One region of the Halomonas sp. B23F22_10 genome, then DNA from elsewhere that is predicted to be linked to it. Evidence: riboswitches for the same ligand, from Rfam matches in the RefSeq annotation. Region 1 holds a riboswitch; each other region holds the start of a gene.
The links. Region 1 has a riboswitch for thiamine pyrophosphate ahead of ACGTNF_RS08755 (sodium:solute symporter family transporter). Riboswitches for the same ligand answer to the same signal wherever they lie in the genome.
Positions count from the first base shown of each region.

Region 2: it holds a riboswitch for thiamine pyrophosphate, as region 1 does, so the genes downstream of both, thiM (hydroxyethylthiazole kinase) here and ACGTNF_RS08755 (sodium:solute symporter family transporter) in region 1, are expected to answer to the same signal.
Region 3: it holds a riboswitch for thiamine pyrophosphate, as region 1 does, so the genes downstream of both, thiC (phosphomethylpyrimidine synthase ThiC) here and ACGTNF_RS08755 (sodium:solute symporter family transporter) in region 1, are expected to answer to the same signal.

Region 1 covers NZ_JBIEKF010000003.1:343,205-350,670, reverse strand. Annotated here, with positions in the region: gene ilvD (dihydroxy-acid dehydratase) at 1-727, opposite strand, end outside; gene ACGTNF_RS08755 (sodium:solute symporter family transporter) at 797-2,182, opposite strand; TPP riboswitch at 2,172-2,284, opposite strand; gene ACGTNF_RS08750 (CoA-acylating methylmalonate-semialdehyde dehydrogenase) at 2,566-4,065, opposite strand; gene katG (catalase/peroxidase HPI) at 4,499-6,676, shown strand; gene ACGTNF_RS08740 (AEC family transporter) at 6,905-7,466, shown strand, end outside.
Region 2 covers NZ_JBIEKF010000007.1:112,589-120,054, forward strand. Annotated here, with positions in the region: gene ACGTNF_RS15030 (AMP-binding protein) at 1-771, shown strand, start outside; gene ACGTNF_RS15035 (iron-containing redox enzyme family protein) at 776-1,468, shown strand; gene ACGTNF_RS15040 (SDR family oxidoreductase) at 1,455-2,273, shown strand; gene ACGTNF_RS15045 (response regulator transcription factor) at 2,345-3,019, shown strand; gene ACGTNF_RS15050 (ATP-binding protein) at 3,016-4,374, shown strand; gene ACGTNF_RS15055 (hypothetical protein) at 4,483-4,773, shown strand; TPP riboswitch at 4,822-4,924, shown strand; gene thiM (hydroxyethylthiazole kinase) at 4,957-5,781, shown strand; gene thiE (thiamine phosphate synthase) at 5,771-6,397, shown strand; gene luxS (S-ribosylhomocysteine lyase) at 6,610-7,134, opposite strand; gene ACGTNF_RS15075 (DMT family transporter) at 7,447-7,466, opposite strand, start outside.
Region 3 covers NZ_JBIEKF010000001.1:160,145-167,610, reverse strand. Annotated here, with positions in the region: gene ACGTNF_RS00705 (OpgD/OpgG family glucan biosynthesis protein) at 53-1,609, shown strand; gene mdoH (glucans biosynthesis glucosyltransferase MdoH) at 1,596-3,509, shown strand; gene tenA (thiaminase II) at 3,845-4,513, shown strand; TPP riboswitch at 4,783-4,902, shown strand; gene thiC (phosphomethylpyrimidine synthase ThiC) at 4,979-6,874, shown strand; gene ACGTNF_RS00685 (heavy metal translocating P-type ATPase) at 7,098-7,466, opposite strand, start outside.

The DNA of each region.
Region 1 (7,466 bases):
GCACCGCCTCCCCCGCCGCCCGGCTGTCGTCGCGCTTGTTGCGCGACACGGCGTTCTGCGCCGAGCTGCCGGGCAGGCTCATGCCCAGCGCCTCGATGGCCGAGGCCATGGTGTTGGCGGTATACATGCCGCCGCAGGCGCCGGGCCCGGGAATCGCCGTCTCCTCGATCCGCTTGACGTCGATGAGGTCGAGATCGCCGCGGCTGTGGGCGCCCATGGCCTCGAACACCGAGACGATGTCGGTATGCCCCTCGCCGGGCAGGATGGTGCCGCCGTAGACGAAGACACTGGGCCGGTCGAGCCGCGCCAGGCCGATCAGGCAGCCGGGCATGTTCTTGTCGCAGCCGCCGATGGCCACCAGGCCATCGAAGCCCTCGCAGCCGGCCACCGTCTCGATGGAATCGGCGATCACCTCCCGCGACACCAGCGAGTACTTCATGCCCTCGGTGCCGTTGGCGATGCCGTCGGAGATGGTGATGGTGTTGAAGATCACGCCCTTGCCACCGGCCGCATCGGCGCCGGCGCTGGCCTGCTCGGCCAGCTCGCCGATATGGCTGTTGCAGGGCGTGACGCGGCTCCAGGTGGAGGCGATGCCCACCTGGGGCCGGGTGAAGTCGTCGTCATTGAAGCCTACCGCGCGCAGCATGGCGCGGCTGGCCGACTTGCCGACGCCGTCCACCACCGGGGCGGAATGGCGGCGGCGTGGATCCTGTGGTGTATCACTCATGGCACGGCTCCTTCGTCAGGTCGGGATGACCCTCAGAGGGTGGCGGTCATCCGCCGGCCTGGCAACCGTTCAGGCCGTGCACCGCGCCGCCGGACGCCGCCAGGCCACCAGCAGCGCCACCGCACTGGAGGCCAGGAGCGCGCCGAGAAAGGGCGGCAGGGTCGGGACCCCGCCGGGGAAGCTCGCCGCCAGCAGGCCGTCGAGGGCACTGCCCGAGGCGACCCAGCCCGGCAGCACCGCCCCGGCCAGCCCGGCGAGGCCGCCGGCCAGCGCCGCCGCGGCGCTCATCCGCGCCCACAGCCCCAGCAGCACCGGCACCACGATAGCCGCGCACAAGAGATCGGCGATCAAGAACAGCCGCAGCACCGAGAGCCCCTGCAGGGCGATCGCCACCACCGGCACCATCAGCGCCACGGTGACAAGCCGCGCCGCCTTGAGCGACAGGCCACGGTGGCCGCTGCCGGCCACCACCAGCGAGGCGATGCCGTTCTGCAGGGTATCGACGCTGGAGGCCACCAGCGTCACCGCCAGCACCAGCGCCGGCAGCGCCAGCCAGCCCGGCGCCTCGGCGAGCAGCGCGAAGAACGGGATCGGCGGCTCGCCCAGCGACACCCCCGCCATGGCGGCCAGCATGCCGAGGCCGCCGACCACCGCCACCACCAGCACCGTGACGGCCCCGCCCAGCCAGGCGCCGCGTCCCAGCGCCCGGTCGTCCCGGGCCGCCCACACCCGCTGCCAGTAGCCCTGATGAAAGAGGTTGGCCGCGGTCACCGCGATCACCAGCGTCAACGCCACGGACAGGGCGTCGGCGGCGGGAATCGACGGCAGCGCGGCCCCGGCCGGCAGTTCCGGCAGCCGGGCCAGCGCCACGCCGCCCACCAGCACCAGCAGGGCCAGCAGCAGCCAGGCCTGCCAGCGATCGGTGGCCAGGCTCGCGCGCAGCCCGCCCAGCGCGGTGTAGAGCAGGGTCGCCGCCGCCACGCCGACCACTACCAGCGACACCGGGACGTCCGACAGCAGCCCGGTGATGGCGCCGATGGCGGTCAGCTCGGCGGCCAGGAAGCAGCCCATGTACAGCACCGAGACCAGCGCCACCCAGCGGCGGATGCCGGCGCCGAAGCAGGCCTCGGCGTACTCGCCGATGCTACGCCCCTCGGGCAGCCGACGGCGGATGGCCGGGCCGAAGGCGCCGAGCACGATGAACGGCAGCGCCGAGCCGATGGCATAGCCGGCCAGGCCCAGCGGGCCGACGAAGGCGCCGATCTCGGGCGGCGCGAAGAGGATCCAGGCGCCCATGCCGGAGGCCAGGAAGGAGAGCCCCAGGGTCGGGGCCGACTGGGAGTTGCGGGCGGTGACGTAGTCGTCGAGCGGACCGTCCGCCCGACGGGCACGCAGGCCCAGAACGGTGAAACACAAAAGCGCCGCGCCAAGCACGGCTGACGTCAGATAAGGCATGTCGCACTTCCTCCGCCGGCATGAACCGGATCAGGTTCCAGGGTCAGCGACGCACGCTCTCTCAGCCCCGCCGATGCCGGCGAGACTCCCCTGGCGACAGTGAATGGATGGTGGTGGCGATCCTCAAGGCAGGGCCTACATGGCCGATATCAGGATAGCCGCGCCAGCATGACACATCCTTCCCGCCATTCGAACAACCAGCCCGGGCCCCGCCGGCGACGCTTCCGGCGAGAGCCAGCTGCTGCTACACGAGAGTCAGCTGGCGCCGCTGGGTGAGCTGCTGGAGATGGCGCTGGGCTGATTCAGCGCCCTTCCCGGCAGCCAACAGGACGGCCCCGCCTCTCTCGAGACGGGGCCGTCGCTCACCGCCGAGCGGGAGGGGATCAGCTCAGCGAGATGGTGCTGTTGATACCGCCGGAGACGTTCTCGGGCTCGAACCAGCGGGCGGTGACGGTCTTGGTCTGGGTCCAGAAGGCGATGGCCTGCTTGCCGTTGGGGCCCAGGTCGCCGAGCTTGGAGCCCCGCGAACCGGTGAAGCTGAAGTAGGCCACCGGCACCGGGATCGGCACGTTGATGCCCACCTGGCCGACGTCGATCTCGGTCTCGAAGCGCCGCGCCACCCAGCCGGAGTTGGTGAAGATCGAGGTGCCGTTGCCGTTGGGGTTGGCGTTGATGAAGGCGATCGCCTCGTCGAGGGTCTCCACGCTCACCACGCACAGCACCGGACCGAAGATCTCCTCGCGGTAAATGGTCATCTCCGCGGTCACGTCGCTGAACAGGGTCGGACCGACGAAGTTGCCGTCCGGATAGCCCTCGACCTCGCAGCCGCGGCCGTCGATCAGCAACCGGGCGCCTTCCTCCTCGCCGGTGGCGATCAGGTCCTCCACCCGCGCCTGGGCGGCCGGCGAGACCAGCGGGCCGAGGTCGGCGTCGCGCTGGGTGCCGGGGCCGACCTTCATGTGGCGGGCGGCCTCGGCCAGCTCGTCCAGCCACTCGCGGGCCTCGCCCACCAGTACCACCACCGAGTTGGCCATGCAGCGCTGGCCGGCGGCGCCGAAGGCCGAGCCCAGCAGGTTGTTGATGGCCTGGCTGCGGTTGGCGTCGGGCATCACCACGCAGTGGTTCTTGGCCCCCATCATCGCCTGGGCGCGCTTGCCGGCCTCGGAGGCGCGGCGATAGAGCTGGGTGCCGACGTGGGTCGAGCCGATGAACGACATCGCCTTGATGTCCGGGTGATCGCAGAGGCGGTTGGCCACGTCCGGGCCGCCGTGCACCACGTTGAGCACGCCGTCCGGCACGCCGGCCTCGTGGGCCAGCTCGACCAGCCGCATGGTCGAGCTCGGATCCTGCTCGGAGGGCTTGAGCACGAAGGTGTTGCCGGTGGCGATGGCCAGCGGGAACATGAAGCACGGCAGCATGATCGGGAAGTTGAAGGCGGTGATCCCGGCGCCGACGCCCAGCGGCTGGTTGAGGGTGTAGACGTCGACCTCGGTGGCGGCGTTCTCGGCCAGCTCGCCGAGCTGCAGCGAGGTGATCGAGCAGGCGTGTTCCACCACCTCGAGCCCGCGCCCTACCTCGCCGGCGGCGTCGGGCAGGGTCTTGCCGTGCTCCTCGGTGATCAGCGCGGCCAGCTCCTCGGTGTGCTCGCGGATCAGCGCCTGCAGCCGCAGCATGATGCGCTGACGCTTGGCCAGCGGGGTGCGGCGCCATTCGCAGAAGGCGGCCCTGGCGCTGGCCACGGCACGATCGACCTCCTCGAGGGTGCAGAACGGCACCCGGGCGACCACCTCCTGGGTGGCCGGATTGAGCACGTCGCGCCATTCCTGGCTCTGCGAGGTGACGGCCTGGCCATCGATATACAGCGGGATCTCTCTGACGGGCATCTAGCGGCTCCTTGGCGACCCCGGGAGAGGCTTCCTGCCCTCCCCGGGCCCGCGGTTCGTGATTGTTATCCGGGGTCCGGCCCCGTCGAGGCCTCGACGGGGGCGGATCGAGAACGGCGAAACGCTCATGCAGGCTCACGATTTCCAAGCCATCGAGTGTAGGTAGGCCGCAAATCGCCAGGCAACCGGGGGGCGACCAATGGACGAGTCGCCGCCTCGCGGAACGCCTCCGCCCTGTCATCGTCGAAGGACGATAAAGGTTTGCTATCAATGTCTTCGGGAAAGAAAAATGGCGGTCTCTTGTGCCGTCACTAAACTGGTTGAGAAAGGCTGGAACCCGCTCGAAAACGGCGCTGTCGATGATCGATGACGGACCAGCGATGCGACCCCTGCTCGTCAGGAGCAGCACAACACGCGATCGAAGGAGAGCAAGATGGGTGACGCTACGCAGCAAGGCGGAGCAGGCAAGTGCCCGGTCATGCATGGCGGGATGACCGAGACCGGCGACTCGGTCATGGATTGGTGGCCGAATGCCCTGAATCTCGACATCCTGCATCAGCACGATACCAAGACGAACCCGCTGGGTGCCGACTTCGACTACCGTGAAGAACTCAAGAAGCTGGACGTCGAGGCGCTGAAGAACGACCTGCGCCAGCTGATGAACGACAGCCAGGACTGGTGGCCGAGCGACTGGGGGTCCTATGTCGGCATGTTCGCCCGCGTCGCCTGGCACGCCGCCGGCTCCTACCGCCTGGCCGATGGCCGCGGCGGCGGCGGCACCGGCAACCAGCGCTTCGCGCCGCTGAACTCCTGGCCGGACAACGTCAACACCGACAAGGGCCGCCGCCTGCTGTGGCCGATCAAGAAGAAGTACGGCAACAAGATCTCCTGGGCCGACCTCATCATCCTGTCGGGCACCATCGCCTACGAACAGGCCGGCCTGAAGACCTTCGGCTTCGCCTTCGGTCGCGAGGACATCTGGCACCCCGAGAAGGACACCTACTGGGGCGCCGAGAAGGAATGGCTCGCCCCCTCCGACGAGCGCTACGGCGACGTCGACCAGCCAGAGACCATGGAAAACCCGCTGGCCGCCGTGCAGATGGGCCTGATCTACGTGAACCCGGAAGGCGTCAACGGTCAGCCCGACCCGCTGAAGACCGCCGCCCAGGTGCGCGAGACCTTCGCTCGCATGGCGATGAACGACGAGGAGACCGCGGCGCTGACCGCCGGCGGCCACACCATCGGCAAGTGCCACGGCAACGGCAACGCGGACGATCTCTCCGAGGATCCGGAAGCGGCGGACGTCGAATACCAGGGCATCGGCTGGATGAACACCAAGGGCCGCGGCATCGGTCGTGACACCGTGGTGTCCGGCATCGAGGGCGCCTGGACCAGCCACCCGACCCAGTGGGACATGGGCTGGTTCGAGATGCTCTTCGGCTACGAGTGGGAGCTCAAGAAGTCGCCGGCCGGCGCCTGGCAGTGGATGCCCATCGACATCCGCGAGGAGCACATGCCCGCCGACGTGGAAGACCCGTCGATCAAGTGCCTGCCGATCATGACCGACGCCGACATGGCGATGAAGATGGATCCGGCCTACAACGCGATCTGTCAGAAGTTCATGGCCGACCCGGAGTACTTCTCCGAGACCTTCGCCCGCGCCTGGTTCAAGCTGACCCACCGCGACATGGGCCCCAAGGCCTGCTATCTCGGCCCGGACGTGCCGCAGGAAGACCTGATCTGGCAGGACCCCGTGCCGGCCGGCGAGACCCAGTACGACATCGGCCACCTGAAGGCCAAGATCGCGGCCGCAGGCCTGCCGATGGCCGATCTGATCGCCACCGCCTGGGACAGCGCCCGCACCTTCCGCGGTTCCGACAAGCGCGGCGGCGCCAACGGCGCCCGCATCCGCCTGGCGCCGCAGAAGGACTGGGCCGGCAACGAGCCCGAGCGCCTGGCCAAGGTGCTGTCCGTGCTCGAGCCGCTGGCCGAAGAGGCCGGTGCCTCGATCGCCGACACCATCGTGCTGGCCGGTAACGTCGGCGTGGAACAGGCCGCCAAGGCCGCCGGCACCGAGATCTCCGTGCCCTTCTCGCCGGGACGCGGCGATGCCAGCGACGAGATGACCGACGCCGACAGCTTCGAGGCGCTCGAGCCGCTCGCCGACGGTTTCCGCAACTGGCAGAAGCAGGACTATGTCGTCGCCTCCGAGGAGATGCTGCTCGACCGCGCCCAGCTGCTGGGCCTCACCGCGCCGGAAATGACCGTGCTGGTCGGCGGCATGCGGGTCCTCGGCACCAACCACGGCGGCACCCAACACGGCGTGTTGACCGACCGCGTGGGCCAGCTGACCAACGACTTCTTCGTCAACCTGACCGACATGGCCTACAGCTGGAAACCCGCGGGCCAGGGGCTCTACGAGATCCGCGACCGCAAGACCGACCAGGTGAAGTGGACCGCCACCCGCACCGACCTGGTGTTCGGCTCCAACTCCATCCTGCGCGCCTACGCCGAGGTCTACGCCCAGGACGACAGCCAGGCCAAGTTCGTCGAGGACTTCGTGGCCGCCTGGACCAAGGTGATGAACGCCGATCGCTTCGATCTGGCCTGATCGCCTCTCGCCGCCGCGCCCGCGGCGGCCCATGAAGACATCGCGCCGGCCCTCGTGGCCGGCGCGCTTCGTTGGTCCGCCCCTTTCCCCTCACCCTTCGCCCGCGGGCGCCTGGGCCGCCTCGGGCGGGCGACCCCTCGACCACCGGACCAAAGGACATTAGACGGTAGTACCAGATCCGCCTAGGCTGACCCCTTCATCGTGTCATCGCCCAGGAGCCGCCCCGTCATGTCGTCCGTTCTCGGTGTCGTTTTGCCCATCTTCGGCCTGATCCTGGCGGGCTACCTGTGCCGCCGCACCGGCCGGCTGGGCGAGACCGCCGCCGCCGAACTCAACCGCTTCGTGGTCTGGCTGTGCCTGCCGGCGCTGCTGTTCCGCACCACGGCCAGCGCCCGCTGGGAAGAGATCTGGCATCCGGGCTTCATCGCCGCCGTGACCCTGCCGACGCTGCTGCTGTTCGCGGTCACCGTGGGCTATCGCCTGCGCGGCCGGCGTCGGCTGGTCGACGCCAGCATCGACGGCCTCGGCGCCGCCTACGCCAACACCGGCTACGTGGGCATCCCGCTGAGCCTGCTGGTACTGGGCGAGGCGGGCCTGGCACCGGCGCTGGTCGCCACCCTGATCGTGGTCTGCGTGCTGTTCGCCATCGCCGTCGTCTGCATCGAGGTCGGCCTGCAGGACGAGCCCTCCTTCGCCCGAGCACTCGGCAAGGTGTTCAAGGCCCTGTCCAGGAACCCGCTGGTGGTGTCGCCGCTGCTGGGCGCGCTGTGGGCGCTCGGCGGCCCGTCGC
Region 2 (7,466 bases), on a different contig from region 1:
CAGCTCCAGGCGCTGGTGGACGCCGCCCCGAGCGCGCCCGAGGGGCTGCGGCTGGTGGCGGTGGGCGGCGCCCGGGTCGCCGCGCCGCTGCTCGAGCGCGCCCTGGCCGCCGGCTGGCCGGTGGCGGAGGGCTACGGCCTCTCCGAGTGCGCCTCGGTGGTGTGCCTCAACCGGCCCGGCGAGGCGCCCCACGGCGTCGGCCGCCCGCTGCCCCACGCCCGGGTGCGACTGAGCGCCGACGGCGAGGTCGAGGTAAGCGGCGCCACCATGCTCGGCTATCTGGGCGAGCCGCCGGTCGCCGGCTGGCACGCCACCGGCGATCTGGGCCGCTGGGAGGGCGATGCCCTGGTGCTGGAAGGCCGCCGCCGCGAGGTCTTCATCACCGCCTATGGGCGCAACGTCGATCCCCAGTGGGTCGAGGGCGTGCTCGCCACCCGGCCGGGCATCACCCAGGCCCTGGTCCACGGCGAGGCCCTGGCCCATAACCGGGCGCTGATCGTGCCCGCCGCGGACCTGTCCGACGCGGCCATCGACGCCGAGATCACCGCCGCCAACGCCACCCTGCCGGACTACGCCCGGGTGAGCGAATGGCGCCGCTGCGCGCCCTTCACCCCCCACAACGACCAGCTGACGGCCAACGGCCGCCTGCGCCGCGCGGCCATCCTGGCCGCCTACCGGGACTGGCTGTCCCGCCCCGGCGCGGACGACGCCGCGACCGACGCATCGCGCCCGCCCCATCACGACCGACTCATCACGACCACCGAGGAGTGACTTCATGAGTGCCTATCAACGCCTGCAGGACGCCACCCGCGCCGAGCGCGAATGGCTGCTCGACACGCCCATGATGACCCGCGCCATGCGGGGCGAGGTCGGGCGCGACGAATACCTGGCCTTCCTCGGCCAGGCCTACCACCACGTGCGCTTCACGGTGCCGCTGATGATGGCCTGCGGCGCCCGCCTGCCCGACCGGCTGGGCTGGCTGCGCGCTGCCCTGGTGGAGTACATCGAGGAGGAACACGGCCACGAGCAGTGGATCCTCGACGACATCCGCGCCGCCGGCGGCGACCCCGAGGCGGCGGCCGCCGCGACGCCCGACCCGGCCACGACGCTGATGGTGGCCTACGTGCGCGACCGGATCGAGCACGGCAATCCGGTGGCCTTCTTCGGCATGGTCCAGGTGCTCGAGGGCACCAGCACCGCGGTGGCCACGCGCGCCGCCGAACGGCTCCAGGCGAGCCTCGGGCTGCCCGACGACGCCGTGCGCTACCTGAGCTCCCACGGCAGCCTCGATATCGGCCACCTGGCCTTCTTCGAGACGCTGATCGACCGCCTGGAGGAGGACGATCTGAACGCGGTGATCGAAGGGGCGCGCATGGTCTATCGCCTCTACGGCGCCATGTTCCGGGGCGTCACCGCCCGCTGCACGGGGGGCACGGCCGCCCGGGAGCTGACCGATGCGCTGGCCTGAACCGCACTATCTCACCGAGGGCTGGCCCGGCCAGCGGGTGCTGATCACCGGCGCCAGCGGCGGCATCGGCCAGGCGCTGGTCGACGAACTCGCCGCCGCCGGCGCCCGGCTGCTGGTCACCGGGCGCGACGCCGAGGCCCTGGAGCGGCTGTGCCGCCTGCATCCCGGCCAGATCACGGCCCAGCCCGCCGACCTCACCCGCGCCGAGGAGCGCGCCCGGCTGGTGGCCGTCGCCGAGCGGCTGGAATGCACCATGCTGATCAACGCCGCCGGCGCCAACCGCGCCGAGCTGTTCAAGCACACCGACGACGAGGCCATCGAGCGCCTGGTGGCGATCAACCTGACCGCGACCCTGCAGCTGACCCGCGCCATGCTGCCGGTGCTGTGCCGCGCCGAGCAGGGCCTGGTGGTCAACCTGGGCTCGGCCTTCGGCCATATCGGCTACCCCGGCCAGGCCACCTACTGCGCCACCAAGTTCGCGCTCTACGGCTTCACCCAGGCGCTGCGCCGGGAGCTCGCGGACTCGCCGATCGCGGTGCACTACATCGCCCCGCGGGCCACCCGCACCGCCATGAACGCCCCGGCCATGGAGGAGATGAACCGGGCGCTGGGCAACGCCATGGACGCCCCGGAGACGGTGGCCGTCCAGATCCGCCGCGCCATCGAACGCGGTCGCAAGGAGACCCGCCTGGGCCGCGCCGAGCCGATCTTCGCCCGGCTCAACGCCCTGTGGCCGGGGCTGATCGATCGCGCCCTGCGCCGCCAGCTGCCCACCATCCGCCGCTTCATCGCCCCGCCACCCTGAAGCGCCAGGGTCGACAGGCGCGGTCTTCGGGGCGAGTATCGGCATGACCGGAGCACCGACAAGGAACGCCCATGCGCATACTGCTGGTGGAGGACGATCCCAGCCTGGCGTCGGGCATTCGCCTGGCGCTGAAGCCCGAGCACTACACCGTCGACATCCTCGACGACGGCATCGAAGCCCTCAACGCCCTGCGCGACGAGGAGCCCTTCGACGCCGTCATTCTCGATCTGGGCCTGCCCCGGCTCGACGGCATCGGCCTGATCGAACGGCTGCGCCGCGCCGGCAATCGGGTGCCGGTGCTGGTGCTGACCGCCCGAGACGGCATCGAGGAGCGCATCCAGGGCCTGGATGCCGGCGCCGACGACTACCTGACCAAGCCCTTCGAGGTCGCCGAGCTCAAGGCCCGGCTGCGCGCCCTGCTGCGCCGCAGCCAGGGGCTGACCAGCAGCGAGCTCAGCCACCGCGGCGTGGTGCTCGACCCGGAGAACCGCCGCGTCACCTACCGGGGCGAGCCGGTCACGCTGTCGCGCCGCGAGTTCACCCTGCTGCAGGAGTTTCTCAGCCACCCGGGCCACGCCTTCACCCGCGATACCCTGACCCGCCTGCTCTACGGCTGGGACGAGGACGTCGAGAGCAACGCCATCGAGGTCCACGTCCACCACCTGCGCAAGAAGCTGGCGCCCGAGCTGATCCGCACCCTGCGCGGCATCGGCTACATCATGGACAAGGCGCCGGACGAGACATGAGCTCGATCCGCCGCCGCACCCTGGGCATCGTGCTGCTGGTGGTGGCGCTGTGCATGCTGGCGATCGGCGTGACCAGCTACCGCGACGCCGCCCACGAGGTCGAGGAGCTGTTCGACGCCCGCCTGGCCCAGCAGGCCCGGCTGCTGGAGGGCCTGGTGCGCGCGCCGCTGCCCGAGGCACGGCGCGAGGGGCTGCTGGCGAGCCTCGACGGCGCGCTGCGCCGCGACGCCCCGGGCACGGACGACGGCCACCGCTACGAGGGCAAGGTGGCCTTCCAGGCCTGGCGCGGCGAGCGACTGCTGCTGCGCTCCGCCGGCGCGCCGACCGCGCCCTTCACCGAACGCCGCGCGGGCTACGGCGACGAGACCCTGAAGGGGCACAAGTGGCGCGTCTTCGCCCTCGGCGACGGCGACCTGCGGGTGCTGGTCGGCGAGCGCGGCGACGTGCGCGGCGAGCTGGTCCGCGGCATCGCCCTGCGCACCCTGGTACCGGACCTGCTGGGCCTGCCGGCGCTGGGGGCGCTGCTGTGGTGGGCAATCGGCTGGGGGCTGCGGCCGCTGTCGCGGCTGGCCGCCCAGATCGAGGCCCGCGACCCTCACCGCCTCAAGCCGCTGCCCGATGATCCGCTGCCCCGCGAGCTGGCCACCATCGTCGGCGCCCTCAACGGCCTGCTGGCACGCATCCGCGCCCTGCGCTCCCGCGAGAAACGCTTCATCGCCGACGCCGCCCACGAGCTGCGCACCCCGCTGACGGTGCTCGACCTGCACGCCCAGAACGCCCTGGCCACCGAGGATCCGGCGGATCGGCGCGAGGCGCTGACCCTGCTGCGCGACGGCCTGGCCCGCGCCACCCGGCTGGTCGGCCAGCTGCTGACCCTGGCGCGCCTGGACCCGGAGCAGGAGGGCGCCCCGGACCAGCGCATCGATCTGCTGCGCGAGGTGCGCGAGTCGCTGGCCGAGCTGATGCCGCTGGCCACCGACCACGGCCAGAGCCTGCACCTGGAGGCCGACGACGCCGACTGGACCCTGACCACCGAGCCCGGCGCCGTCACCACCCTGATCAAGAACCTGGTCGGCAACGCCATCCGCCACTCCCCCGCCGGCAGCCGCATCGATGTGGCGCTGACGGCCCAGGCCCGGGCGCTGATGCTGCAGGTGGACGACAGCGGCCCCGGCATACCCGAGGCGAGCCGCCAGCAGGCGCTGGCGCGCTTCCACCGCGGCGGCTCGGGGGCCGGCGCCGGCCTCGGGCTCTCCATCGTCGACCGGCTGGTGCAGCGCCACGGTGGCCGCCTGACGCTGGGCGACGCCCCCGGTGGCGGGCTGCGCGTGCGGGTCTGGCTGCCCCGCGCCTGACATGGCATCGTCATGCCCGGCCCTTATCGTCGCTTAAGCCGACGGTAAGCCAAGGCCGCTACCGTGGTGACATCGATCGGACAACGACAACCCGGACAGGAGCCCGCCATGACCGCCATTGCCTCCCCCTCCCTCGACGCCGCCCTGCGCCGCCCGCTGTGGCTGGCCCTCGGCGGCGCGCTGCTGCTCGCCATCGAATGGCTGATCGGCCCCTGGAGCGTGGGCAGCCTGCCGCTGGCGCTGATCGCCCTGGCCGCCGGCGGCGCCTTGCTGCTGCGCTCCCTGAACGCCGACTCCCACCTCGAACCCGAGGAGGAAGACAGCGGCATGACCGCCGATCTGCAGACCGTCGCCCAGGCCAGCCTGCTGACCCTGATCGTGCTCCAGCTGGCCGCCTGACGCGACGCTCGCCGGCTTTACATGCCTCGGGCGAAGGGCGATAGTGAGGCCCGACGACAGGGGCGCCGTGGCGGTGATCCGCCACGGCTGAGAGGCACCCTCACCACCTGACCCGGATAATGCCGGCGGAGGGAGTCGTGCCGGCTCACTTCGCGGCCGCGCCTCCCGTCGCCAGGAGGCCCGATGCATTCCCTCGATCCCGCGCCGCATCTGGCGCGCGTGCGCCGCACCACCCCGCTGGTTCACAACATCACCAACCACGTGGCGATGAACTTCATGGCCAACGCGCTGCTGGCGCTGGGCGCCTCGCCCGCCATGGTCCACGCCCGCGAGGAGGCCGCCGAGTTCGCCGGCCTGGCCGCCGCCCTGACGCTGAACATCGGCACCCTCTCGCCCCACTGGCTCGATGCCATGGTCGACGCCGCCCGCGCCGCCAATGGCGCCGGCACGCCCTGGGTGCTCGACCCGGTGGCGGTGGGCGCCACCCGCTTTCGTCGCGAGGCCGGGGCCCGGCTGCTGGCGCTGGGGCCGACCGCGATCCGCGGCAACGCCTCGGAAATCCTGGCGCTGGCCCGGCAGGGCGGCGGCGGGCGCGGCGTGGACAGCACCGACAGTGCCGACAGCGCCGAGCGCGCCGCCGTGGCGCTGGCCCGCGAGAGCGGCGCCGTGGTGGCGGTCACCGGCGAGGTCGACCTGGTCACCGACGGCCGGCGCCTGGCGCGGGTCGCCGGCGGCCATGCGCTGATGCCCCGCGTCACCACCATGGGCTGCGCCCTGACCGGCGTGGTGGGCGCCTTCCTGGCCGGCGCCGAGGACCCGTTCGCGGCCACGGTGGCGGCGCTGGCCGCCTACGCCGCGGCCGGAGAAAGCGCCGCCGAGAGCGCCGCCGGCCCCGGCAGCTTCGCCGTGGCCTTCCTCGACGCCCTCTATGCTCTCGATCCCGACACGCTCTCCCCTTCCCCATCCACGCCGCTGGCCGACCGCCTGGAGCTCACCGATGCGCCTTGATCTGTCCCTCTACCTGGTCACCGACCCCGAGCTGTGCGCCGCCCATGGCGTCGAGCAGACCGTGCTGGCCGCGGTGCGCGGCGGCGTCAGCGTCGTCCAGCTGCGCGACAAGCGCGCCTCCGACGCCGAGATGATCCCGCTCGCCCGCCGCCTGAAGGCCGCGCTGGCCGGCAGCGGCGTGCCGCTGATCATCAACGACCGCCTCGAGGTCGCGCTGGCCAGCCGGGCCGACGGCCTGCACATCGGCCAGGACGATGGCGAAGTGGCCGACGCCCGCGCCGCGCTGGGCCCGGACGCCATCCTCGGCCTCTCGGTACAGACCCACGAGCAGCTGGCCCGGCTGGACGCCGGACGCCTCGACTACCTGGGCCTCGGTCCGGTGTTCGCCACGGCCACCAAGCAGGACCACGCCGCGCCGCTGGGCGTCGACGGGCTGGCGGCGTTGGCCGCCGCCAGCCCGCTGCCCACGGTGGCGATCGGCGGGCTCAAGGTCGAGCACATCGAGGCGGTGCGCCGCGCCGGTGCCGACGGCCTGGCGGTGGTCTCGGCGATCTGCGGCACCCCGGACCCGGAGGCCGCCGCGCGGCGCTTTTCTGCCGCAACCGCGACGGGCTAGGGGTTCCGTCAGCCTCGACGCGGCAGGAGGCCATCGGCTGGCTCATCCCGCGGTTTCGAAGACGCGGTCCGATCCAGCCCGATGCTGGAGACACACCGACGATGCCCCCGCCGCTTGGCGGAGGCATCTGACGCTGTCGCTGAGCGTGGCGCGGAAGGTGGGGGGATCATTGCTGCCGCCGCGCCCCTTGAGCGCGGCGGACGGCGGGGCACTCAGCCCAGGTCGTTGCCGAGCGTCTTGAGCTTCTCGGGGCTGAGGGCCAGGTCGTCGTTCCGGTTGACCCCGATGCCCTGGTCGATGATGCTCCGGGCGATCTCCTGCGCCTCCTCCAGGGAGTGCATCACGTAGGTACCGCACTGATGCTCGTTGAGCTCGGGAATCTCCTCCATGCGCTCGACGTTCAGCACATCGTGCATGGCGGCCTGCCAAGCCTCTGCAACGCTCTGCTCGCTCGGGCTGCCCAGCAGGCTCATGTAGAAACCGGTGCGACAGCCCATGGGCGAGATATCGATGATCTCGACGCCGTCGCCGTTCAGGTGCTGGCGCATGAAGCCGGCAAACAGGTGCTCCAGGGTGTGAACCCCCTTCTCGCTCATCAGGTCCTCGTTGGGCTTGTTGAAGCGCAGGTCGAAGACGGTGATGGTATCGCCCGAGGGGGAGCGCATGGTCTTGGCGACGCGCACCGCGGGGGCGCTCATGATGGTGTGGTCCACGGTAAAGCTGTCGAGTAGGGGCATGTCGGCTCCTGCAGGTCATGGGGAAGGACGCGGCCGCCTGGGCCGTGCTCGATGCAGGCATGGTAGCTCGTTGCGTCGGCGGTTCGCCAACCCCAGCGGCTGGAAAAACGCCGGGCGGGGACTCGCATGAGATCATGACGTGAAGGCTTGGCATGGCACCATGGCGGCCCTGAGCACCGTGACGCCTGGCCTCGGAGAGATGATACCCCAGGAGGTCATCATGAGCGGCGAGATCCACCGCGACCATCCCCACCAGCATGGCCCGGATTGCGGCCCCGCGCCATCCGGTGCGGGGCCGCTTGCGTCGGCGCCTCAGTGGGTGGGTCGACGGT
Region 3 (7,466 bases), on a different contig from region 1:
CTGGACCGGCTCGCGCAGGGAATGCCGGCGGGATTCCAAGGAGAGTCACCCCATGACATCGCTGTTCCGTTTACTAGCCCTCTCGCTGGGGGCGACGCTGGCCATGGAGGCCAGCGCCAAGCCCGCCGACGAACAGGGCCTGTTCGAGCGCGTCACCGACCGCGCCGAGCGACTGGCCGACGCGCCCTATGAGGCGCCGAACGCCGACCTGCCACCGGCGCTGACCGAGCTCGACTACGACGCCTATCGCCAGATCCGCTTCCGCCCCGACCGCGCCGTCTGGCACGACGAGGGGCTGTTCGAGGTCCAGCTGTTCCATCCCGGCTTCCTCTACGACCAGCCGGTCGCGCTCAACCTGGTCGACGGGGACGGCGAGGTCAGTCCGCTGCCCTTCGACCCGTCGCGCTTCCGCTACGACGACGAAGCCGCCGGGCTGGCCGATCTCGACGCCGAGGCCCTCGGCGATCTCGGCTACGCCGGCTTCCGCCTGCACTACCCGCTGAACAGTGGGGACTACCGCGACGAGTTCATGGTGTTTCTCGGCGCCTCCTATTTCCGCATGGTCGGCCGCGATCAGGGCTACGGCCTCTCGAGCCGCGGACTGGCCATCGACACCGGCGCGCCCCGCGGCGAGGAGTTCCCGGCCTTTCGCGAGTTCTGGCTGGTCGAGCCCGGTCCCGAGGACACGCACCTGACGGTCTACGCCCTGCTCGACAGCCCCTCCCTCTCCGGCGCCTATCGCTTCGAGATCGCCCCCGGCGAGCCGACCACGGTCGAGACCGAGGCGCGGCTGTTCGCCCGCGAGGACGTGGCCAAGCTCGGCATCGCGCCGCTGACCAGCATGTACATGCACGGCGGACTCGGCGAGTACCCGGCGGACGACTATCGCCCGCGGGTCCACGACTCCAGCGGCCTGGCCATGCAGACCGGCGACGGCGAACGCATCTGGCGCCCGCTGAGCAATCCCGCGACGCTGCACCTGTCGAGCCTGCAGGACGCCTCGCCCCGGGGCTTCGGGCTGATCCAGCGGCCGCGCCGGTTCGAGGCCTACCTCGATGCCGAGGCCCGCTACGAGACGCGCCCCAGCGAATGGGTCACGCCGCTGGGCGACTGGGGCCAGGGCCGCGTCGAGCTGGTCGAGATCCCTTCCGACAGCGAGGCCAACGACAACATCACCGCCTACTGGATCCCCGAGCAGCCGCTCGAGGCCGGCCATTCGCGGACCTTCCGCTACCGGCTGAGCACCCTCGGCGCCACCCCGCCCGAACAGCGGCTCGCCCATGTGCTGCGCTCGCGTCAGGGCTGGGGCGCCACGCCGGGGCAGGACGATCCGCCGCCCGAGAGCCAGCGCGTCTTCATCGTCGACTTCCAGGGGCCCACGCTCGACGGCCTCGACGCCGACCAGGCGGTGGAGCCGCACCTGACCACCTCCAGCGGCGAGCTGATCGAGCCCCGCGTCCAGCGCCTGCCCGACGGCACCTGGCGCGCCAGCTTCCGCCTCGCGCCGGAGGACGGCACGCCGGCCGACATGCGCCTGGCCCTGACCCTGCACGGCGAGCCGCTGACCGAAACCTGGAACTATGTCTGGTATCCCGATGAGCGCCGCTGATTGCCGCAATGCCGCGGCGCCCATTCCCTGGCGCCGCACCCGCCGCTGGGCCGTCGCCCTGCTGATCGCCGCCACCACCGCCCTCGGCGTGTGGACCATGTTCCGCATCCTCCACGTCGGCGGCCTGACCCCGCTGGAGCTGGCGGTCATGGCGCTGTTCGCGGTGACCTTCGGCTGGATCGCCGTGGCCTTCTGGAGCGGGCTGATCGGCTTCACCCTGAGCCTCGCCGGCCGCGACCCGCTGAGCCTGGCCAGGGCCGGCTCGCCCCGGCCGCCCGACGACGCCCGCTCGCGCACCGCCCTGGTGATGCCGATCCACAACGAGGACGTCGAGCGGGTCGCCGCGGGTCTGGAGGCGACCTGCCGGGACCTGCCGCCGATCTCCGAGCGCCGGCACATCGAGGCCTTCGTGCTCAGCGACAGCACCGACGATTCCGTGGTGGCCGAGGAGAAGGCCGTCATGGCCGCGCTGCAGCGGCGGCTGGCCGGCCACTGCCGGCTGCACTACCGCCATCGCGACAGCAACGCCGGCCGCAAGGCCGGCAACCTCGGCGACTTCTGCCAGCGCTGGGGGCAGCACTACGACTTCATGCTGGTGCTCGACGCCGACAGCGTGATGAGCGGCGATACCGTGCATGAGCTGATCGCCCAGATGGAGGCCAATCCGCGCCTCGGGCTGCTGCAGACGGTGCCGATCCCCGTGCGCCAGGACAGCCTGTTCGGCCGTGCCAACCAGTTCGCGGCGGCGGTCTACTCGCCGATGCTGGCCGCCGGCCTGAGCTTCTGGCAGTCCGACGCCGCCAACTACTTCGGCCACAACGCCATCCTGCGCGTGGCGCCCTTCATTCGGCATGCCGGCCTGCCCGAGCTGCCCGGACGCCCGCCGCTGGGTGGCGACATCCTCAGCCACGACTTCGTCGAGGCCGCGCTGCTGCGGCGCGCCGGCTGGGAGGTGCGCATGCGCACCGACCTCGGCGGCAGCTTCGAGGAGATGCCGAGCCATATCCTCGACTACGCCAAGCGCGACCGCCGCTGGGTCCAGGGCAACCTGCAGCACCTGCGACTGCTCGGCGCCGGCGGCCTGCACCTGGTCAGCCGGGTGCACTTCCTGTGCGGCGCCCTGGCCTACCTGTCGTCGCTGATCTGGCTGGCGATCCTCGCGGTCAGCACCGCCGATGCCCTGCTGCGCGCCCTGATCGCGCCCAACTTCTTCACCTCCGACGCCCAGCTGTTCCCGGACTGGCCGATCGCCCCGCCCAACCTGATCATGCCGCTGCTCGGCGGCACCCTGGCGATGCTGCTGATGCCCAAGCTGCTGGGCGTCGTGCTGGCCCTGTGCCGGGCGCCGTCCCACTACGGCGGACGCGGCAGGCTGGTCGCCAGCGCCCTGCTGGAGGCGCTGTTCGCGATGCTGATCGCGCCGCTGATGATGGTCTTCCACAGCCGCTTCGTGATCGAGGTCTTCAGCGGCCGCACCGTGGCCTGGAACCCCCAGTCACGCGAGGGACGCGCCCTGCCCTGGCGCGAGGCGCTGCGCCACACCTGGCCGGGCAGCCTGATCGGCCTCTGCTGGGCGGGCGTGACCTGGTGGGCCACGCCGACCTTCTTCTGGTGGCTGACGCCGGTGTGGTTAGGGCTGATGCTGGCCGCGCCGCTGGTGCGCTGGAGCAGCAGCCTGACGATCGGGCGTGGCCTGCGCCGGCGCGGCCTGCTGCTGGTGCCCGGCGAGACCGCCCCGCCGGCGGTGCTCGAGGCCGAGCCGGCGCCGCTGGATCTCGAGCCCGCCGACGAGCCCGCCGCGCCCCCGGCCGAGCGGCTCTGCGAGATGCCGATCCAGTCCTTCGGCAGCGACTGGGCGCGGTCGGCGAGTGCCGAGGCCCGCGCCGTCCAGGGCGAATGACCGTCACGCTGCCGTCGCACCGTGGCCGGGGCGACGACAGGGATGTTCGTCGCCCGCCAAGCTGCTAGACTCGGCCCATTCGCTTGACGGGGTGCCGGTGGAACCGGCTGAGATGGCGCAGGTTCGCGCTCGACAACGCTCGAGACAGCACCCAGCGCTGGTCCCGTGGAACCTGATCCGGGTGGGTGTGGCAGACGCCGCACGTGAACCGGCGTAGGGAATCAGGCGGCGGGCCCGCGCGCCCTCCTTGCGCCCGGCGCTCCCTCCCCGCTTCCGCTACGCCAGTGCGCCATGCACGCCCTCCGGCATCCGCTCTCATCGGAATCGGAGGCAAGATGGACCGTCGCTTCAGTGATCTCACCGCCGCCTGCCAGGCCGACTGGCGCGCCTACACCGAGCACGACTTCGTCCGCGCCCTGGGCGCCGGCACGCTGGAGGCGGATGCCTTCCGCCACTACCTGCAGCAGGACTACCTGTTCCTGATCCACTTCGCCCGCGCCTACGCCCTGGCCGCCTACAAGAGCCGCGACCTGGACGAGCTGCGCCAGGCCTTCGACGGCCTGAAGACCATCCTCGACGTCGAGCTGGACCTGCACCGCGGCTTCTGCCGCGACTGGGGCATCGGCGAGGACGACCTGGCGGCGGTGCCCGAGGCTCGCGCCACCCTGGCCTACACCCGCTTCGTGCTCGACGCCGGCAGCCGCGGCGACCTGCTCGACCTGCGCGTGGCGCTGGCCCCCTGCCTGGTGGGCTACGGCGAGATCGCCAACTGGCTTCAGTCCCAGCCGTTCACCGTGCGCGGCGACGCCAACCCCTATGACGCCTGGATCGCCATGTACCGGGGCGACGACTTCCAGCGGGCGATGTACGCCGAGATCGCCTGGCTGGACGCGCGCCTGGCCGAGGTGACGCCGGCGCGCTTCGACCAGCTGGCGCGGCTGTTCCGCGACGCCACCCGGCTGGAGATCGACTTCTGGCAGATGGGGCTGGATCGCGCGGACTGAGAGATATCTGCCGAGTGAATGAGGGGCGCCGGGGGCAGCTCGAAGAGGAGGTCCTACGCCAGGGGTGAGGAGCACTGCTCCGAACGGGCTGGCCAAGGATGGCCAGCACCGGCCCTGCAAGCGGAGCAGGACGCGAGAGCGCAGCAGGGCGTCGGTAGCGTACAGGGAGGTATTCACAGCGCCTCCTCGGAGAGCTGCCCCCGGATCAGCCCCGAGCCACATGCAAGAGATAACGATGATGACACGGCCCGCCATCACGGCGGGCACCACCACGCTTGACGGGGTGCCGTTGAAGACGGCTGAGATCATGCGGCGCGAGGCGCCCGAGCATGGGTCCCGTTGAACCTGAACTGGCTAGGACCAGCGTAGGGATCAAGCGACACGCGGCGGCGCCTCGGCGTCGGCCGCCCCTGTCCTCCCCGACGGTCCTCCCTGACGAACCACTCAAGCCAAGGGAGCACGACCATGAGCAAGACCACCCATTTCCTCAACGAGAGCGCCCGCGTCGACGCCGCCGCCGTGGCCCCGCTACCCGGCTCGCGCAAGGTCTTCGTCGAAGGCTCGCGGCCCGATATCCGCGTGCCCTTCCGCGAGATCGGCCTGTCGCCGACCCGCACCTCCGGCGAGGGCCCGGATGAGCAGAACCCGCCGCTGCTGGTCTACGACACCTCCGGCCCCTACACCGACCCCGAGGCCGCCATCGACCTGCGCCGCGGCCTGCCCGAGCTGCGCCGCGGCTGGATCGAGGCCCGCGGCGACACCGAGCTCCTCGACGGCCCGACCTCCGAGTACGGCCGCCGCCGCGCCAACGACCCGATGCTCGCCCCGCTGCGCTTCGAGCTGACCCGCACGCCTCGCCGGGCCAAGGCAGGGAAGAACGTCACCCAGCTGCACTACGCGCGCCGGGGCATCGTCACCCCGGAGATGGAATTCATCGCCATTCGGGAAAACCAGAAGCGCCAGGCGTTGGGGTCGGCAGAGGTCGAGCGCATCCTCGGCCACCAGCATCCGGGCGAGGCCTTCGGCGCCCGCCTGGCGGACGAGATCACCCCCGAGTTCGTGCGCGACGAGGTGGCCGCCGGCCGCGCCATCATCCCCAACAACATCAACCACCCGGAATCCGAGCCGATGATCATCGGCCGGAACTTCCTGGTGAAGATCAACGGCAACCTCGGCAACTCGGCGGTCACCTCCTCCATCGAGGACGAGGTCGACAAGATGACCTGGGGCATCCGCTGGGGCGCCGACACCATCATGGACCTCTCCACCGGGCAGAACATCCACGAGACCCGCGAGTGGATCATCCGCAACGCCCCGGTGCCGATCGGCACCGTGCCGATCTACCAGGCGCTGGAGAAGGTGGGCGGCGTGGCCGAGGACCTGACCTGGGAGGTGTTCCGCGACACCCTGATCGAGCAGGCCGAACAGGGCGTCGACTACTTCACCATCCACGCCGGCGTGCTGCTGCGCTACGTGCCGCTCACGGCCAAACGCACCACCGGCATCGTCTCCCGCGGCGGCTCGATCATGGCCAAGTGGTGTCTCTACCACCACCGCGAAAGCTTCCTCTACGAGCACTTCGAGGAGATCTGCGAGATCTGCAAGCAGTATGACGTCGCCTTCTCGCTGGGCGACGGCCTGCGCCCGGGCTCGGTGGCCGACGCCAACGACGAGGCCCAGTTCGCCGAGCTCGAGACCCTGGGCGAGCTGACCCGCATCGCCTGGCGGCACGACGTCCAGGTGATGATCGAGGGCCCCGGCCACGTGCCCATGCACCTGATCAAGGAGAACATGGACAAGCAGCTTGCCGAGTGCGACGAGGCGCCCTTCTACACCCTCGGGCCGCTGACCACCGACATCGCGCCCGGTTATGATCACATCACCTCGGGCATCGGCGCGGCGATGATCGGCTGGTACGGCTGCGCCATGCTCTGCTACGTGACGCCCAAGGAGCACCTGGGGCTGCCCAACAAGGACGACGTCAAGACCGGCATCATCACCTACAAGATCGCCGCGCATGCCGCCGATCTCGCGAAGGGGCACCCGGCCGCCCAGCGCCGCGACAATGCGCTCTCCAAGGCGCGCTTCGAGTTCCGCTGGGAGGACCAGTTCAACCTCGGCCTCGACCCGGACACCGCCCGCGAGTACCACGACGAGACCCTGCCCAAGGACTCGGCCAAGGTGGCCCACTTCTGCTCCATGTGCGGGCCCAAGTTCTGCTCGATGAAGATCAGCCAGGAGGTCCGAGACTACGCTTCGGAAAACGGTCTCGACGGCGATCGAGCGGCGGTGGAGCGCGGCATGGCCGAACAGGCCGAGAAGTTCCGCGACCAGGGCGCAGAGCTGTACAAGGAGGTATAAGCCTCTTGCATTGCACCATAGGGGCGCCGGGGACAGGTCGAAGAGGGGGTTCTACGCCAGGGGTGAGGAGCACTGCTCCGAACGGGCTGGCCAAGGATGGCCAGCACCGGCCCTGCAAGCGAAGCAGGACGCGAGAGCGCAGCAGGGCGTAGGTAGCCTCCAGGGAAGGATTCATGGCGCCCCTCGCAGGCCTGTCCCCGGATCAGCCGCTCCTCAATACTGCTCAGTTACTGCCCGGCGCGAAGCGCAGCAGCCGCAGGGCATTGAGCGTTACCAGCACGGTGGCGCCCGTATCGGCCAGGATGGCCAGCCACAGCCCGGTGATGCCGAGCACGGTGGTGACCAGAAACAGCCCCTTCAGCCCCAGGGCGATGGCGATATTCTGACGGATGTTGGCCATGGTCGCCCGCGCCAGGCGGATCAGCGCCGCCGCGTCGCCCACCCGGTTGCGCAGCAGCGCGCCGTCGGCGGTCTCCAGCGCCACGTCGGTCCCGGAGCCCATCGCCACGCCCACCTGGGCGCTGGCCAGCGCCGGGGCGTCGTTGATGCCGTCACCGATCATCATCGTCCGCTCATGGCGGGCCAGCTCGCG